One region of the Marinomonas sp. TI.3.20 genome, then DNA from elsewhere that is predicted to be linked to it. Evidence: predicted binding sites of a transcription regulator. Region 1 holds the regulator's gene; each other region holds the start of a gene.
What was found. The regulator PhoB, encoded in region 1, activates phosphate uptake and scavenging genes when phosphate is short. The targets are predictions, from matches to a motif close to TGTCATANNNNTGTCANA.

Region 1 (3,240 bases):
TATTCAATCCGTTGCCACAACAGAAAAGAAGCATGATTCAACGTTTTTAACCGTTATTTTGGGATTGATTGATCAAGATTTGGAGAAAGAGACGTTTATAAGTGCGCTATTTAACGGTCTTTAAGTCGCGAGATTAATCGATAAAACGGCTTACTTTGCAGAAAAGTGAGCCGTTTTTTTATGTTTATTCTTTAGATGGATTGACCGTAGTAGCCGAGTCCGTGGCCGGAATGCTGTCATTTCGTACGCGACTTGCCGGGAAGTGACAAGAGAATACACTGCCTCGGTTTGGTTCGCTGCGAATTTGCAATTTGGCATCATGATGCATTAATACATGTTTAGTGATGGCAAGACCTAACCCAGTACCGCCTGTTTTAGAGCTTCGCCCTTTGTCGACCCGAAAGAAACGCTCGGTTAGGCGTGGGATGTATCTTGGGTCGATACCAAGGCCATTGTCTTTCACAGAGAAGACGCCATTAAATTCGCTTGATTCCCATCTTACTAGGATATCTCCGCCATCAGGTGAGTACTTTATAGCGTTGACGACGAGGTTTGAAAAGGCGCTGTATAGTTCATTATAAGAGCCATAAAGACGTGCGCTGCTTGGTATGTCAAAACTTAGCTTATGTTGCTCTGTCAGTATAGGTGACGCCATTTTCTTAATCGCGGTAGTGAAATCCGTGACGGCGTACCATTTATCTTCTTCACCTTTTTCATTGCTCTCAAGACGAGATAGTAATAACAGGTCTTCGATTAAATGCTCCATTCGTACCGACTGCTCAGACATATTGGCAATGCCTTTTTGCATACTGGTTGGCAAATTGTCTTGAAACATTTCTAAGGTTTCTAGGTAGCCTTTAATAACGGTTAGCGGAGTTTTTAGTTCGTGAGAAGCATTGGCAACGAAGTCTTTACGCATTATTTCAAGTAAATGGAGACGAGTCACATCTCGAATAAAAATAAGGTGGTCATTTTTGTCATAGAGCGTTGTTTGGATTTCTAAATACACGCCTTCTTTAGCTGGCGACTTTATGATTAATGGTTCACCGAAGCGCTTTTGCGTGAAGTAGCGGAAAAAATCTGGATTTCTAACGATGTTCGTTATGGTCTGACCACGGTCAACAGGGCGCATTAAGCCAAAGAAGTGTGCCGCTGAGTTGTTCCACCATTCTAAATTACCTTCACTGTCAGCCATGATTACGCCTTCTTTTAGCGCGGCTGTTGAGTGTTCGATACGTGTTAGCGCTTGCTGCATGCGGCGCTTGGACTTGCGTTGTTTTTTCTGTAAGCGGTAAACCGCATCAAAAATATCGCCCCAAATACCAGACGCTTCTGGCGGCGGTGCTTTGCCAGAATAACGCAGCCAGTTATGGAATTGGTACAACTGATATAGCTGATGGTAGAGAGAACCCAGTAGGTATATGAGAACGACAAGAAGAGGGTGCTTAATAATAAAACCAATGACGATGCAAGCTGTTAACCCTAAGAGCCAGCGGATGACAGATTGTCGCCAAATAGTTTTCATAATATTAAGCCGTTCGTTTCGCAGAGAATCGGTAGCCCGTACCGCGTACGGTTTGAATTAACGAGTCGTGATCGGTGCCAATGGCTTTACGTAGGCGTCGAATATGAACATCGACCGTTCTTTCCTCTACGTAAACATTCCCTCCCCACACTTGATCAAGTAGCTGTGCTCTCGAATAAGCGCGCTCTTGGTGTGTCATTAGAAACTTTAGCAAACGATACTCCGTTGGCCCCATATCTAATGGTTTATTGCCAATGGTAACGCGTTGGCTAATAGGGTCTAGCATCAAACCGTCTATTTCAATAGGTTCATCCACACCTTGTGGTGTTGCACGACGCAATACGGCTTTTAAGCGAGCAACGAGTTCACGAGGTGAAAAAGGTTTGGTGATGTAATCATCTGCACCGACCTCAAGCCCTTGAATTTTATTGTCTTCTTCGCTCTTCGCCGTCAGCATAATAACGGGGATTTCCGCTGTCGTGCTGTCTTTCTTCAAACGACGTGTTAGCTCAATACCGCTACCACCAGGCATCATCCAATCACAAAGAATTAGATCTGGTCTATGGTCCACAATGATTTCGTGAGCTTGTTGGCTGTTTTCTGCTTCCATATATTCGTACCCTGCCATTTCTAGGGCAACCGCGATCATTTCACGGATGGAAGATTCATCATCAATTATTAATACTTTTTTACCAGTCACAGGATTCACCCTCGTTTCAGGAACGATTCCATTAAATCTGCTAAATGTGACAATTAGATTACACTGTCACATTTTTGCCATATTTTAAACTAAATAGTTAGCAGCTAAACCGATAAAGATGCAATAGCCGATACGGTTGTTATCTAGGAATGCATGGAAACAAGGTAGGCGTTCTCTGTTTTTTGCTTTTTTAAATTGCAGATAGAAGAGGCCAATAGCAACCAAGATAGACACAAAATAGGGCCACTGTAAGTGGGCAAGTGCGCCAATCCAAACCAGCAATGATAAGGTCAGTGCTTGTAAGCAAACAATGACGAGTAAGTCGTATTGAGCAAATAAGATTGCCGTAGATTTAACACCGATTTTTAGATCGTCTGGACGGTCTGTGATGGCGTAATAGGTATCGTATGCGATAGTCCACAGGCAGTTAGCTAGAAAGAGCATCCATAGTTGAGGATCGAGTAAATCGCCGCCTTGGGCACTGTAAGCCATAGGAATGGCCCAAGAAAACGCTAAACCAAGAAATAGCTGAGGAAGATTGGTATAGCGCTTCATAAATGGGTACAAAGCGGCTAAACCTAAGCCAACAAATGACAATAAAATAGTGCGTAAATCGGTACATAAGACAAGTAGGAAACTCAGTAGCACAAGAGCAAAGAATAGACCCAGAGCTTCTTTTTCTGTAACACGCCCAGAAGGCAGAGGGCGATTTTTTGTTCTCTCAACGTGACCATCAATTTTGCGATCGGCATAGTCATTAATAACGCAGCCAGCTGAGCGCATACTGAAAACACCCAAGACAAAAATAACAACAAGATGCCATTGCGGCCAGCCATCCGCCGCAAGCCAAAGAGCCCACAGTGTTGGCCACATTAAAAGCAAAGAGCCAATAGGACGGTTAAAGCGAGTGAGGTCAGCGTAGTCGTTTAATTTTGTCATAGTGATCCAAGAAGAGACTTAAAGTCGAGAATAGTATCAAAGAAAGCTTCATTGACTAATATACCAGGCCCATATT
Region 2 (3,240 bases), on a different contig from region 1:
GGTACCGTAATAACCCAAGCCGCCGCAATTCGAATTAATGCAGAACGCTTTACTAACTCTTTCTTGGTTGCTTTTTTAAGCCCTTTTCGCTCTTCTTTAGAAATTGGAGAAGCATCACTTGCTGCTTTCAACTCTTTAAGAATAAGACGTTTTTTCTCGACGTCGGCCTCAGTAAAGCGTTTCACAAATAATTGCGTTTCTTCAATACCAAGACCTGCTTTTTGAGAATGCTTAATAATCGCTGCAATTTTCTTTTCATAAGACTCTTTCAAGTACTCACGTAGGAAGCCTACACCAAAAATACCACCAACTGCGATATGCGTTGAACTGACTGGAAGACCCAGTTGCGACGCAATGATAACCGTAATAGATGCCGCCATCGCGACACAAAAAGCGCGAGTTTTATCAAGCTCGGTAATTTCAGAACCCACTGTTTTAATGAGTTTAGGGCCAAACAAAGCCAAGCCAATTGCAATACCAATACCACCAACAGCCATGATCCAAAGAGGAATCGGTGCGGTGCTCGAAACAGCCCCAGTCATTAATGCGTCATTAATGGCAGCCAAAGGCCCAATCGAGTTAGCTACATCATTTGCACCGTGTGCAAAACTTAGTAGCGCGGCAGAAACAATCAATGGAATAGTAAATAAACTATTCACCGCATCTTTGTTATTTTTCAAAGAGGCTGCGGTTTTATTAACCATAGGACGGACTAGGAAATAAGCCGTCAATGCAATTGCAAAACCAATTAATCCCGCTGTCATGATATCCAGCTTCCAAAGGTGCTTAAGACCTTTAAGAATTAGATACGTAGAAAAAGCCCAAACCATAAGAGCGACCAATAAAGGCACCGTCTTTTGGGCCGCAGCAATCATGTCATTTTTGTAAGTAATGGAGCGCTTAATATAAATGAGAAATAGCGCCGCAATCACCCCCCCTAAAACAGGGGAAATAACCCAACTTGCGACAATAGCAAGAAGCTGACTCCAGTTCGCTATATCCCAGCCACCAGCCGCAATACCAGCCCCTAACACACCACCAACGATAGAGTGTGTTGTTGACACTGGAGCGCCTAAATATGTCGCTAGGTTAAGCCAAATTGCGCCAGCAAGAAGAGCGGCCATCATGATCCAAATAAATGTCTCTGCGTTGGCGATCGCATCTGGATTGATAATGCCTTTTTTTATGGTGCCAACAACACTACCACCAGCAATCAGTGCACCTGCCGCTTCAAATAATGCGGCAATTAAAATGGCCCCAGTCATTGATAGAGCTTTAGAACCAACCGCTGGACCAACGTTATTAGCAACGTCATTGGCGCCGATATTGAGTGCCATATAAGCACCAATCGCAGCAGCAATCGCTAGAATTGAAAGATTAGAAACGCCAATGCCTTGCCATGAAGCATAAAAGCCAGCGACGAAAATGAAAGCCAAGGCTATCAAGACACGAATTAGTTCGTTTCCACCCCATAGGGTAGTTTCTTCTTTCGGGTTATTTGTAAGATCCATAGAGGCTCATCTTTACTGATTAATCTATACCAAACCGCTTTTCACTGAACCCAATATAGCAAAAAGAGAAATGCCTACCTTAGCAATATTAGAATTTGGCTCTTAGTTCATCCTGTCACATTTCTTTCATGAAATGCTTTCCGGCGCCATTCTACACTGAGGTACATAATATAAAAACCCTAGAAATATTACATTTTTATGTCAGCCATTATCCATTTAAAAAGTGCCCTCTCAGGCACTTATTTAAAAGGATAATCTAGCGAAAAACGACCGTTCGATTACCATTGGGGAAAACTCTTCGCTCACAGTGCAGCTGAACGGCTCGCGCCAAGGCAATACACTCTGCATCCTGCCCTCTTTCCACCATATCCTCAGGGTAATAAGTATGATCCACGGGTTCAACAACTTGTTCGATAATAGGGCCTTCATCCAAATCATTGTTAACATAGTGGGCAGTTGCGCCCACTAATTTAACACCACGATTATGTGCCTGATGATAGGGTTTGGCCCCTTTGAAACCTGGCAACAAAGAGTGGTGTATATTAATTGCTTTATGCTCTAAAAAATCACACATATCCGGTGATAAAACCTGCATATATCGCGCTAACACCACCAATTCTGAATCGGTCTCTTTCATCACCTGGCGCACTTTCTTTTCTTGGTCCACCTTAGTTTCTGCCGTAATGGGGAAATGGTAGTAAGGAATACCGTGCCATTTCGCCAATTCTTCCAAATCAGGGTGGTTCGAGATAATCGCAGGGATATCAATTTTCAATTGATTCGTGCGATAACGATAAAGTAAATCATTCAAACAGTGGGCGTATTTCGACACCATGATCAATACTTTAGGGCGTGTCGCCGCATCGAACATGTCCCATTTCATATCAAAGGACTTAGCTCGATCATCAAATTCCTGACGAAAAGCAACCAAGGCTTCTTCGTTTTCAGGCTGGAATTTAAATTCCGCTCGAATAAAGAAACGACGATTAAATTGATCATCAAAAGATTGAACATCGACCACGTAGCAACATTTATCGAACAGAAAACGAGTCAGTACATCTACAGTACCGATTTCACTTCCACAGCTGGCAGTAATAATAAAATTCCCAGATAATCGAGGCATACTAAGCTCCTTTTACCATAAGACCGAATTCTGCTGATGCATCCGCTAGCCAACGCCAGACATAGTCTGCGAAGCTGCGGCGTACCACCATCAAATATGTCCCTTCTATTTGGTGATGAAGCACAACGGTGGCCTTGGCAAAATGCGTGGTTACCACCTTACCGACAGGAAAACACGCTTCCACATCATAACCACAACTTTTTTGCAGCACCTCGCGAATCGCCTCACCTGAAAGCGTCATCAAGGTTTGACCACCTGACACATCAACCACCGCAAAATGACCGGTCAACTCAGCACGCAGCGAAGCTTCTACCGCTGCTGGTGCTAAATTTGGCGCTAAAATAAGCCATTCATTTGGGCCTATCCAGAAGACATAATAACTGTCCGATGCATGACTGCTTAATGGCGTTAACGGCAGAGCAACTCCTAAGGCTTTTTCCACACCAGCTAAGAAATCTGCGCTGTCAGGATTGCCTCTTAACGTCAGTTGTGCGCAAAACGCCACTTCGTTGAAAGCCACTTTCGCCGTCTCTACGTTAGGGTGGATAATATGATGCAAGGGGGTTTCACGTCGTGTCGCACCTTGCGTATTTTCAGCGCGCGCTG
Region 3 (3,240 bases), on a different contig from region 1:
TGGGCGAAGCAATACGTTTGGCTTTAACTCCAGCATTTTTACCGTCATTTCCCCATGAATGCACGCGATCACAATATCCCCATGGCGCGCCGTTAACGACCGATCCACCACTAACACATCGCCCGACAGGATACCCACATCGATCATCGAATCCCCCTGAGCGCGCACGTAAAACGTCGCAGTTGGGTGAGCCACACAGAACTCATTTAAGTCTAAGGATTTTTCGACAAAGTCCTGAGCAGGCGATGGAAAACCCGCCGACACAGAATCCACATAAAGCGGAATTCGCACACTGTTACCAGCAATAAAAGAAGCAGACTCTGAAACACCAAGATAAGAAACACGCATAGGTCATCCTAAATACTGTATATATATACAGTATAGTTTCAGAGAAGACGAAAGACCAAGCGAATTTTTGTGAAAGGCAGGATTTCTGATGCTTCGGCGAGAAATGAGGCGCAATTAACTCTGTTGTCGATGTAGCGCAGCCCCAAGCCTTGAAAAATAGGCTTTAAAAGCAGCGCTTATGTGTTCACGCTGCTCACCTTGTGGGTAGAGTCCGGCTTTGGCTTCGTCTGAATAGCGACTGCCTTTCACAAGAAAACGACTTTGGGGCTTTTCATCTTCAATAAAGGCTTCAAAGGCTCTGGCGCACAATTCTTCTGGCTTGGCGTAATAGACAATATTTAATGTCTGGTCTGTTCGTTTCGAAGCATCAAACAGCGCACTTGGCGCGGTTCCCTGCGCATTGAGCATAATCACTTTAAAGCAATTTTCTAATAGTGTGTTTAGCGGATGAGGCTGCATCTTAGTCGCGGTTAACCAGTTGGATGAGGCAAAAGATTGCGCGCCCAAAACAGGAAACATTTTGTCCCCCATATAATGATCGAATGCGTGGTACCACTCGTGCGCGAGCGAACCCGCTCCGGCATTTTTTGCTAACGCTAACTGCCGTGTGGCTGGCATATAATGGGCCGCCACGCCGGGGCGTCCACCTTTACCAAATTGAAGCCCTAGGGTGCCACGCAATGAAATCAGTGTTTCAGGCCCCTGCAGCACGTCCATCAAGTCGCATAACGCTTGATAAAAATTCACTGCCGCTCGATCGCGCTCATCAGGTTTTACCCAGCGACCCATTTCAATACCACGAAAATCAAATTGACGACGAATCATCACAAAATTAGGCCGATCAAACTCCGAACTCATGTACAAACACCCAACATATTATGAAATATATCCCGCTAGATTATCACACCTAGCGCGCCCTCTCTCTTTTCTAACTCTCAGACTATTTCATTGATCTGACATAAAAAGATCATTTTGCTGTCACGAAAGCGTCATGGCCGACGTGATTTACTGCACCGGCAGTTATGAACCACTACTTTTGTGCTTTTTACTTTATTACGGGCAAACCCTGAATACAGAAAGGAATAATAACCATGAGTCAGTCAATTGATAACACCCGTCGCCGAATGCTGAGCTTTATGGCTGGCGCGCCATTGCTACCACTAGCTGGTGGCATGTTTAGCGCGAAAGCGTTTGCAGAAAACATGACAGAGGCGCCTTTATCTTCCGTCAGCTTTGTTCCTATGACAGCGCCCTCTCTTAGTAATCCCGCTGCCATGGCCACCGCTTACACCAACGCCGCCATGCAGTTGAAATTTGAAGATGGCTCTAGCCGCTTAGTGAAATTGGATTATCACGCTTTCTTTGTATCGGGTGACCGCGTGCCAGATGGTCAGGGCAATACACTCGTTGCGGGTGGTTATTATGATATCAATAATAAACCCATTACAGATCCTACTTTTAATAATCGTCAGTTCTTCTCTGACTGTCCCGATGGTTCTAGCCTACTGACCGTTAAAGACGCAAAGGTCGCTGGCGTATACGGCAACCACGTTTTTGCCGTGGTGCAGTTTGAATACACCAGTCGCGATGGCGCTGGCAATGAAATGTACGGTCGCCTACCTTCTCCTGTTGCCATCCTGACCTTGGATCAAAATCCAGAAACCGGTGAACTAAAGCTGGTTAAATACCACAACGTAGACACTTCAAACGTTGGCGGTTTGTGGATCACCTGTGGGGCGAGCTTGTCTCCTTGGGGCACCCACCTTTCCAGTGAAGAATATCAGCCAGATGCTTCAGACCCAGATAACAAACAATTCAAAGCCTACAGCAAAAATTTATTTGGCGATGAAAACAAAGCCAAACCTTACAACTACGGCCATATGCCAGAAGTTACCGTTAATAAAGACGGTACTGGCTCTGTCATAAAGCATTACTGCATGGGACGACTTTCTCACGAGCTTGTGCAAGTCATGCCAGATGAGCGCACCGTATTGATGGGTGACGATTTCACCAACAGCGGCTTGTTTATGTTTATTGCGGACAAACCACGCGACCTGTCAGCCGGTACATTGTACGCCGCAAAATGGCATCAAACGTCTGGCAAAGGACCGGGCGCAGGCAACCTAACGTGGATCAAGCTCGGCGAAGCAAACAGCGACGAAATCCAACGTCTTGTAGACGCCGGTATCAAATCAAGCGACATCATGGAAATCCATAAAAAAGACCCTAAAGACGCCAGCTTCACCAAGATTGGCTACAGCGGAAAAACCAACTGGGTAAAATTGAAACCTGGCATGGAAAAAGAAGCCGCTTTCCTAGAAACTCACCGCTATGCGGCTTTGATTGGCGCGTCTCTAGGCTTCACTAAAATGGAAGGCACGACCGTTAACATCAAAGATAAAAAAGCCTACTCGGCGATGTCTTACATCTACAAAACCATGACAGATGGCAGTACAGACATTCATGTAGAAGGCCCAAAAGCCGGTGCGGTTTATGAACACACACTAACCGGTGGTCAAAAAGACAATCATGGCCACGCCATTGACAGCGAATGGGTATCGGTTCGTATGGAAGCGCCAGCGAACTTGATCGGTGAAGACCTAGTGGTGCCTGATGCACTTGGTAACACGGCGCATGCAGACCGCATTTCCAACCCAGATAACCTTAAGTATTCTGAAGCATTGCGCACCTTATTTATCGGTGAAGACAGCGGCAATCACGTGAATAACTTCTTGTGGGCGTATAACGTTGACAGCGGTGAACTAGCGCGCATTTTATCTACCCCAGCAGGCGCAGAATCAACCGGCTTGCACGCCGTCGATGAACTCAACGGCTGGACTTACATCATGAGCAACTTCCAACACCCAGGTGACTGGAGCAGCCCACTGCATG

Region 2: a site for PhoB is predicted at 1,698-1,715, ahead of V6259_RS13525 (inorganic phosphate transporter). Genes of this name have one in related genera too.
Region 3: a site for PhoB is predicted at 1,325-1,342, ahead of V6259_RS05870 (PhoX family protein). Genes of this name have one in related genera too.

Annotation. Positions count from the first base shown of each region.
Region 1 is NZ_JBAKAS010000001.1:106,776-110,015, reverse strand. Features, by position in the region: gene V6259_RS00505 (response regulator) at 1-124, shown strand, start outside; gene phoR (phosphate regulon sensor histidine kinase PhoR) at 185-1,525, opposite strand; gene phoB (phosphate regulon transcriptional regulator PhoB) at 1,530-2,225, opposite strand; gene ubiA (4-hydroxybenzoate octaprenyltransferase) at 2,310-3,164, opposite strand; gene V6259_RS00485 (chorismate--pyruvate lyase family protein) at 3,161-3,240, opposite strand, start outside.
Region 2 is NZ_JBAKAS010000013.1:80,866-84,105, reverse strand. Features, by position in the region: gene V6259_RS13525 (inorganic phosphate transporter) at 1-1,511, opposite strand, end outside; gene purU (formyltetrahydrofolate deformylase) at 1,768-2,634, opposite strand; gene V6259_RS13515 (sarcosine oxidase subunit gamma) at 2,636-3,240, opposite strand, start outside.
Region 3 is NZ_JBAKAS010000004.1:15,785-19,024, forward strand. Features, by position in the region: gene umuD (translesion error-prone DNA polymerase V autoproteolytic subunit) at 1-348, opposite strand, end outside; gene V6259_RS05865 (CLCA_X family protein) at 463-1,206, opposite strand; gene V6259_RS05870 (PhoX family protein) at 1,440-3,240, shown strand, end outside.